4 regions of the Staphylococcus sp. HMSC068C09 genome follow, and region 2 is predicted to be linked to each of the others. Evidence: riboswitches for the same ligand, from Rfam matches in the RefSeq annotation. Region 2 holds a riboswitch; each other region holds the start of a gene.
What was found. Region 2 has a riboswitch for thiamine pyrophosphate ahead of thiC (phosphomethylpyrimidine synthase ThiC). Riboswitches for the same ligand answer to the same signal wherever they lie in the genome.
Positions count from the first base shown of each region.

Region 1: another riboswitch for thiamine pyrophosphate. It lies ahead of HMPREF2930_RS06150 (ECF transporter S component); the one in region 2 lies ahead of thiC (phosphomethylpyrimidine synthase ThiC).
Region 3: another riboswitch for thiamine pyrophosphate. It lies ahead of HMPREF2930_RS09585 (3-oxoacyl-ACP reductase); the one in region 2 lies ahead of thiC (phosphomethylpyrimidine synthase ThiC).
Region 4: another riboswitch for thiamine pyrophosphate. It lies ahead of HMPREF2930_RS10140 (thiamine phosphate synthase); the one in region 2 lies ahead of thiC (phosphomethylpyrimidine synthase ThiC).

Region 1 covers NZ_KV813756.1:285,125-287,332, reverse strand. The annotation lists gene auxA (lipoteichoic acid stability factor AuxA) at 1-384, opposite strand, end outside; gene graF (glycopeptide resistance-associated protein GraF) at 537-656, shown strand; TPP riboswitch at 944-1,045, shown strand; gene HMPREF2930_RS06150 (ECF transporter S component) at 1,138-1,713, shown strand; gene HMPREF2930_RS06145 (ABC transporter ATP-binding protein) at 1,726-2,208, shown strand, end outside.
Region 2 covers NZ_KV813737.1:12,798-15,005, reverse strand. The annotation lists partial or broken gene HMPREF2930_RS01525 (dihydrolipoamide acetyltransferase family protein) at 1-6, shown strand, start outside; gene HMPREF2930_RS01520 (zinc ribbon domain-containing protein) at 102-317, shown strand; TPP riboswitch at 506-610, shown strand; gene thiC (phosphomethylpyrimidine synthase ThiC) at 808-2,208, shown strand, end outside.
Region 3 covers NZ_KV813778.1:9,143-11,350, reverse strand. The annotation lists gene HMPREF2930_RS09590 (solute:sodium symporter family transporter) at 1-817, opposite strand, end outside; TPP riboswitch at 1,085-1,186, shown strand; gene HMPREF2930_RS09585 (3-oxoacyl-ACP reductase) at 1,310-2,059, shown strand; gene HMPREF2930_RS09580 (LLM class flavin-dependent oxidoreductase) at 2,123-2,208, shown strand, end outside.
Region 4 covers NZ_KV813778.1:131,641-133,848, reverse strand. The annotation lists gene HMPREF2930_RS10145 (pyruvate MFS transporter) at 1-396, opposite strand, end outside; TPP riboswitch at 744-853, shown strand; gene HMPREF2930_RS10140 (thiamine phosphate synthase) at 921-1,511, shown strand; gene thiO (glycine oxidase ThiO) at 1,504-2,208, shown strand, end outside.

The DNA of each region.
Region 1 (2,208 bases), on a different contig from region 2:
ACCATATACTTGAGTCATCAATGTAATTGTAATGAGGAAGTATAAAATACCAATAACTAAAAAGAAAATTGAGATGTCGTAATCGTATTTGGTTGTTCTAAATAACGTATATCCAATCAATATGACTAGAATACCAAATAGAATAATTATGACTGCACTTACAACTGGAAAGTTGCCTATGAATCTACTCATCACTCTAATTATTTCACTAAAAAATGCATTAAGAAAGTCCCATATATTATGTATTTTTAAATCAATTTTATCTTTATCTTTTAGTTTATGGATTAAAGGCAAATTGATTAAGATAATGAGACCTGTGAAGAGTGAAACGATACCGATCAAGTAACTATAGATAATCTCGGCGTGTTTCTTAAGAAAAGACATACAGTTCACCTCAAAATTAATTATATATGAACTTTCTATTCTTGTCTTTAATAAAAAATAAAATACTTCTCTAGACTGAGATGAAGTTTATTCTTTTATTAATTGGGTATATTAGTTTTGTAAAGTAATCTATGAAAAAGGAGAGTTGTCCTATGACACATGAAGATGCAAAAAAAGCAAAAGAATATGAAGAAAAATTAAAAGAACAAAAAGAAGAAAAAACTGATGATATTGAACAAACTAAACAAGATGTTCAAAATACATTAGACTAATTTTCTTATTTATGTCATCATTAAGAATATTTAATGAATAAGCCTGAGACATACAAGCTGTCTCAGGTATTTTTAATATATTGGCTATCGATGGCTGAGTTGGAAATAAATCTATCCTACTTTCTTTCATTATTTTTAGAACTAATTACATTTTAATTGTTAAATATGTAAACTGTTTATTGTTAAATATGTAAACTGTTTAATTATAATTTATTTTTAATTAAATATAGATTAAAAGCATCTTGACATCTACTATTAAAAGTCATACATTTAAAATAAATAAAATATAAATGCACTAGGGGTGTATAGCACTGAGATGAGGCTTAACCTCAAACCCTTTGAACCTGATCTAGTTAAAAACTAGCGTAGGAAAGTGTTAACTTAAATAAATCATGTTTTTAATAATCAATAGCATTTTTATTTAAATTTACGCACAACTTTTCTACGAAGGGTTGTGCGTTTTTTTAGGAGGAACTATTTTATGTCTAAAGGTTTAAAACTTTCAGAAATTCTAGTTACGGTGCTGATTGCTGTTATTTTTGCAATCATTTATAACTTATGGTGGTTGCCATATAATTTAGCTCAAGTAGCTGGTATACATCTAGAGCAACTTACATACGGTATTTGGTTTATGGCTGCTATTGTGGCTTACTTAATTATTCCTAAACCAGGTATTGCATTAATTGCTGAATTTGCTGCTGGTGCAGGTGAAACTATTGTTATGGGGAAATTTGATATTCCTACTATAGTATATGCCATTTTACAAGGTCTAGCATGTGAAATTGTGTTTGCTATCTTTAAATACAAATCACGTTCTTTAATGGTAGCAATGTTAGCTGGTTTAGTAACAGCATTAGTATCTTTCCCTGTAGATTATTTTTACGGCTATCTAAACGAAGTTGCGGGTTGGAACTTACTACTTTTCATCATTTTCCGTGCTATTAGTGGTATTGTACTGTCTGGTATACTCTCTTATTTAATTGTAAAAGCCTTAGATCAAACTGGAGTAACTAAATTATTCCGTCCTGCCTCTCAAAAAGATTACGACAACTTATAAGGGGAAATGATTGTGTTAAAAGTCAAAAATTTACGTCTAAAATATCCAAATGGTGATCGAAAAATTTTCGATAATCTAAATATAGAAATTAAAGATAAAGAAAAAGTGCTTTTACTAGGTCCTTCAGGATCTGGTAAAAGCACATTGCTTAATGTCCTTAGTGGCATTGTTCCTAATCTTATAGAATTACCGATGAAATATGATGAACTAGACATTGATCCTAATTCCGGGGTTATTTTTCAAGACCCAGATACACAATTTTGTATGCCAAAAGTTTACGAAGAATTAGCTTTCGTCTTAGAAAATCAAAAAGTGCCAAGAGAAGACATGGATGAACAAATTAAAAAAGCACTTGCGTCTGTAGATTTAGATGTGGATAATTCAACTTTCGTAAATAATTTAAGTGGTGGTATGAAACAAAAGCTTGCTATCGTTGAAACGATTTTACAGAAAGCTGATACACTCTTTTTAGATGAACCTACAGCTATGTTAGAT
Region 2 (2,208 bases):
TTATAAAAAACATGAAACATCAAGTTAATGAATAACCCTCAATTTTGGGGGTTATTGTATTATGTAAGCTAACAACAAATATGATAGAGGAGTGATTCACTATGTCAGAAAACCAAAATCAAGGTTGTATAAAATGTGGTCATACAGAAGTAGAAGAAGGTACATTATCTGCAACAGGGTCAGGATTGTCTAAATTTTTAGATGTACAACATAATAATTTTAAGACGATAACTTGTAAAAATTGTGGATATACCGAATTTTATAAACAAGATAGAAACAGAAGTAGAGACTTTATTGATTTGTTCTTTGGAGGATAAGACAAAAGAATGGAACAGCAGTAACCCTTGTGGTTGCTGTTTTTTTAATTTAAGGGTAAGACTTCGGGTTGTGTGAAGTTAGACTTTCGGATGTCTAAAAGTTGTAAAAATTATTTAATATATTGACTTGATATTCATGGGATTTTAAGTCATTGTATAAGTATAGGTTAAGTAACCTATAATTTAATAATCTCTGCTAGGGGTGCTTTATATTGCTGAAAGGAACTTCATGTTCCAACCCTTTGAACCTGATCTAGTTAATACTAGCGTAGGGAAGCCAGTGAGTCACTTTACAATGACATATGGATGTTTTCATAATTTGATGAAAAGGTCAATTTAACGATGAATCATTTTCTTCATTATGATACTTACATATATTTTCGTATATATTCACTTATTCTTATGCATTCAGTATTAAGCTGAATGCTTTTTTTATGAATCATATAATCAGTGATATTTAGACCCTTCTAGTATTTAGGAGGCAATGTCAATGGAGCAAGAAAAAATCAATTTTAAAAGAACTTTTCCAGCAAGTAAACGTATTTTTAAAAAAGGCGAGGGTAATGATAGTGATATTTTTGTACCATTTCGAGAAATTGAACTTTCTGATACCCAATTAGAACAACGTAGTTTTCAAAATGAACCTGTCGTAGTGTACGATACAGCAGGTCCTTATCATGATGACAGTTATGAGGTTGATATCAATCATGGACTTCCAAAGGTTCGCGATGCATGGATTGAAGCACGTGAAGACGTTGAACATTATGAAGGTCGCCGTATTCAATCGATTGATAACGGTTTTTCAAAAGAAGGCCATAAAAACTATGTAGCTCATCCATTCGAATATCAACCAAGACGTGGCAGTAAAGATACACCAGTTACACAAATGTACTACGCTAAACAAGGGATTATCACTAAAGAAATGAAATTTGTAGCAATTAGAGAACAAGTGGAACCAGAATTTGTAAGGGAAGAAATTGCGAGAGGACGCGCGATTATTCCTAATAATATCAATCATCCTGAATCTGAACCAATGATTATTGGTAAAAACTTCTCTGTAAAAATCAACGCGAACATTGGTAACTCTATTGTGTCTTCATCTATTGAAGCAGAAATTGAAAAATTAGTTTGGGCCACACATTGGGGTGCAGATACGATTATGGATTTATCTACAGGAAAAAATATCCATACAACTCGTGAGTATCTCTTACGTAACTCACCTGTACCAGTAGGAACAGTGCCCATCTATCAAGCGTTAGAAAAAGTAAATGGGGTGGCAGAAGATTTAACATGGGAAGCGTATAGAGATACATTAATTGAACAAGCTGAACAAGGGGTCGATTATTTTACTATTCACGCAGGATTACGTCTTCACTATATTCCATTAACTGTTGATCGTTTAACTGGGATTGTTTCTCGTGGTGGCTCAATTATTGCACAATGGTGTCTTGCACATCACGAAGAAAGCTTTTTATATACACACTTCGATGAGATTTGTGAAATCTTAAGTCAATATGATGTTGCTATTTCTCTAGGAGATGGTTTACGACCTGGTTCAATTTATGACGCTAACGATGAAAGTCAATTTGCGGAGTTGAAAACGTTAGGTGAGTTAACGGATATTGCTTGGAAACATAATGTGCAAGTTATGATTGAAGGTCCAGGGCATATTCCAATGCATAAAATTAAAGAAAACCAAGATTTAGCAGATTTTTATTGTAAAGAAGCACCATTTTATACATTAGGACCTCTTGTAACAGATATTGCACCAGCATATGACCATATTACATCTGCCATTGGTGCTGCTCAAATTGCGAGTCATGGTACGGCAATGTTATGTTACGTGACACCTAAAGAACATTTAGGTTTACCAAATAAAGATGACGTACGT
Region 3 (2,208 bases), on a different contig from region 2:
CAGCTAAGGCTTTTTGTACAATCATTTGGTTCGCACACCAAAAGAATAAATTATTAAAGAACATACCAAAGAATAATGTTGGCCATGGAACAACATCTGAATCAATGGCCCCAAAAGCGTTTAGTTTTTCAGGCGTACGTTGGACCATGTGGTCGAATCCTTTTACAAAATTCCCATCACCTAAATGATGTAAACCTAAAATTGTAATAATCAAACCACCTATAATTAATCCGACACCATAGATTGAATCACTAAATGCGCTCAGTGACAAACCACCGATGAATAAGTAGATAACACCTACTGCACCAATGACAAATGCAATAATAATCGTTGCTGTGGCATCACTTACTCCTAAGTATTCCCCAATACTAAACATTTTATTAAATACTAATGAACCAGAATATAAGACAACTGGTAAAAATGATACAACATAAGTGAAAATAAATAATATAGAAACGAAACGTTTAGTAAAGGTACCATAACGCATTTCAAGTAATTCAGAAATGGTATCCACACCGTACCTTAAATATTTTGGTAAGAATATCCATGCAAGTAAGACAACTGCTACAGCAGCTGTGACTTCCCAAGCCATCACTTCCATACCCTTACCATAACTTTGACCATTCTGCCCTACAATTTGTTCTGTAGATAGGTTAGTCATAATAATCGTTGAGGCAATCGTAAATCCTGTTAAACTATTGCCTCCCATAAAATAGCCATCTGCACTATCAGTCTTTATTTTTTTTGAACGCCAGAACGCATAAAGACTGACCCCCATAACAACGGCTAAAAATAAAATAATTGCTAGCCAATTCATAATACGTGTCGCTCTCCTTATTTTTTAAAATAAAAAAACGTTAAACTTTCATTTAACGTTGGATAACTAATCTATTCTATGATGTACATGTCTTGTGCCTTATTTATTTTAAACACAGAATATCTAATTTTCAATTATCATATTTAAATTTATTATATAAATAAATTATTATCTTTAAATTTGATGATATTTTTTACGTTGTTGAATATCATATGGAAGCGCTTGACTTCTGATAATAGAAGTCATAAAGTGAAACTATAGTTAAATCATATGCACTAGGGGTGTTTTAAAACTGAGATGAGGTGTAACCTCAAACCCTTTGAACCTGAACTAGCTTATACTAGCGTAGGAAAGTGTCGTATAAAATAAGATGACCTGTTGAGATGTGTCAAACTGTTCTCAATAATGATATATCTATTTTAATGCAACTTTCCTAATGTGAAGGTTGCATATTTTTTTGCTGTAAATGAAGTAAATGGAGGCACGATATTTATGACGAGAACAGTATTAGTAACTGGAAGTAGCCGTGGTTTAGGTGCGGTCATTGCAAAAACATTAGCTAAACAAGGATTTGAAGTTATCATTAATTACAATCAAAGTCGTGAAGCAGCTGAACAATTAGCACATGATATTGGTGAAAACGCCATTGCTTTACAAGCAGATGTCACACAACGTGACGAAGTCGATCGTTTAGTTAATGAGGCAACACATCATTTTGGAAAAATTGACGTTGTTGTCAATAATGCATTAGTTAATTTTAAATTTGATCCAAATGCGCAAAAGGCATTTAAAGACTTATCATGGGAAGACTACCAACAACAAATCGATGGTACACTAAAAGGTGCTTTTAATGTTACTCAAAGTGTCATTCCACAATTTATAGAGCGTGGTTCTGGCACCATTGTAAGTATTGGCACAAACTTATATCAACATCCTGTTGTACCATATCATGAATACACAACAGCTAAAGCTGGGTTGATTGGATTCACACGTAATATTGCAGCCGAATTAGGGCAATATGGTATTACTGCTAATGTAGTGTCAGGCGGATTGCTTAAAACAACTGATGCTAGTGCTGTCACTACACCAGAAGTTTTTGATTTAATTGCACAGACTACGCCATTACGTAAAGTGACTACCCCACAAGATGTTGCTAATATGGTTGCTTATTTAAGTAGCGAAGCAGCAGATGGTATGACTGGTCAAAATATTACTGTCGATGGTGGTTTAACCATGAATTAATATATAACTGGTCTTCCTTATCTTAGAATAGAAATAAAATGAACATTGGAGTGAGAAATTAAATTGACTCATCAACATCAACTTCATCTCGGTGTATTAATCTATGGATGTGGTCATCATCAAGCTGCTTGGCAACTTCCCAATTCAAG
Region 4 (2,208 bases), on a different contig from region 2:
TTTAGCAAACCAAGTTGAATTGAATACTGCATTAGATGGATACATTGGCGCTTCTCCGATACCAAATAAGAAACGTACTAAATATAATAGACCATGATGTTTAATCATTCCCGTTAAAATTGTAAATGCACTCCACCATAATAATGCGATTGAAATCATCTTACGCGGACCAAACTTCTCTGCTAACATACCTGAAGGGACTTGCATCAATGCATAACCCAGTGAGAAGAATGAAGCTAATAAACCAAATTGTTGCTTTGTCATGTGAAGATCTTCCATCATTTGAGGTGCAATAAATGAGATATTAGATCTATCCATATATGCAATAACCCCAATAATAAAGAATGCGATAGCGAAATACCAACGAACCTTACTTTTCTTTTGTCTTTGTACCATAATTATTTTTCCTGCTTCCCTTTAAAATTGTGTTGATTCTACTTATACGTTGACAATGAAAACTCCCAATCACGTCTTTCCCTGTTGTTTCCAACCGCCTTTCGAGCCTCATCTCATAGGCTTTCTGATATATTTTTTATAATATTAACAGTTTTTGCAAGCGTTTACAATTACTTTTTGAATATTTTTTATCTTATTTATACATGACTATATAAAATGTGTTTTACTGATTAAAAAGTATATTGCTACAAATCTAATTTGTTTTTGTATTTGAACTCTATTAAAAAAGGTTGTAGAATAAAAATGAAGCAAAAATGCTGATGTTTATTTTAAACACAACTGAATAAACGATCCACTGGAAGTGCCTTTGTTTAAGGCTGAGAGTAAAGAACGAACTTTATAATTCCTGGAACCTGATCCAGTTTGTACTGGCGTAGGAAAGTGGCGACTAGGATATCGTAAAGTTAAGCAAAACGCTATTTCCCTACTGCAGGGAAATAGCGTTTTTTGTTTACTAAGGAGTGATGTTCATTTTTATAGCGATAACGAAATATAAAGATTTAACCAATGATGATGTACAACATTTTCTTGATATCTCGGATGGAATAGATGGGTTATTGTTTCGTACTCCCATGTCATCAAGTGATTTGTCTTCATTTTTAACATCACTTATAGAAAAAGGATTCCCTAAATCAAAAATCATTATTCATAGTGATGTACATTTACTTGAACAACTTCACCTCTCTCATATTCATTTTCGAGAAATGGATGAAGATGCATTTAGCTATAAATCAACGCATCCAGAGATTGAAGTGAGTATGTCTACACATTCAATTGAATCTGTTAAAGCAGCTTATGAACACGATCTTGATTATGTCTTTTTTGGTCACATTTTTAAGACACCTTCAAAACCTAATCAATTGCCTCGATCAAAAGCAGAGATTCAGCGTGTGTTAGAGATTCCTATTCCCATTTATGCCATTGGAGGTATCACTAAAAAAACGATTCTTCAATTACCTCATGGTTTTAAAGGAATTTGTGCGATTTCTTTTTTTATGAACGCATCTTTACAACAAATTGAACTATTGCGAAAGGAGTGGTTGAAAGATGCATGATGTTTTAATCATAGGTTCGGGCGTGATTGGCATGTCTATTGCACGCCAATTAAGTCAATCTCACCTTGACATTGCACTTATCGATCGTGACGTACCAGGTAAACACGCGTCATATAAAGCAGGTGGCATGTTAGGTGCTCAAAATGAATTTACTGAAGATACTGATTTATTTAGACTTGCTCTTGAATCACGAAGTCTCTTTCCACAATTATGTCAAGATTTAGAAGATGAGACAGGTATTGATATTCAGTTTCAAAATTCAGGTTTAATTAAAGTAGCTAATCGTCCTGAAGATGTTGAAAATTTAGAAAAACAGTATCAGTTTTTAAGTGGTTTAGATTCTAGTGTCATTGTTCTTTCAGATGAGGAACTGACTCATTTAACGAATGGTACAGTAACATCAAGTGAAATGGCTATTTACATTCCACAAGATGGACAGATTAATGCCAATCACTACACTAAAGCTTTATTTACATCTTTAAAGCAACGTCAAATTAAGCGATATGTCAATACAGAGGTACAATCTGTTCAGCGCCAAAATGGGTACTACGATGTTGAAACGTCACAAGGCACATTACAAGCTAAGAAAGTCATTGTGGCAGCAGGCGCATGGACATCTAAATTATTAACTCAATACTCACTACCTAGAGATGTAGTCGGTGTAAAAGGTGAAGTTTTACTGATTGAAAATGACCAC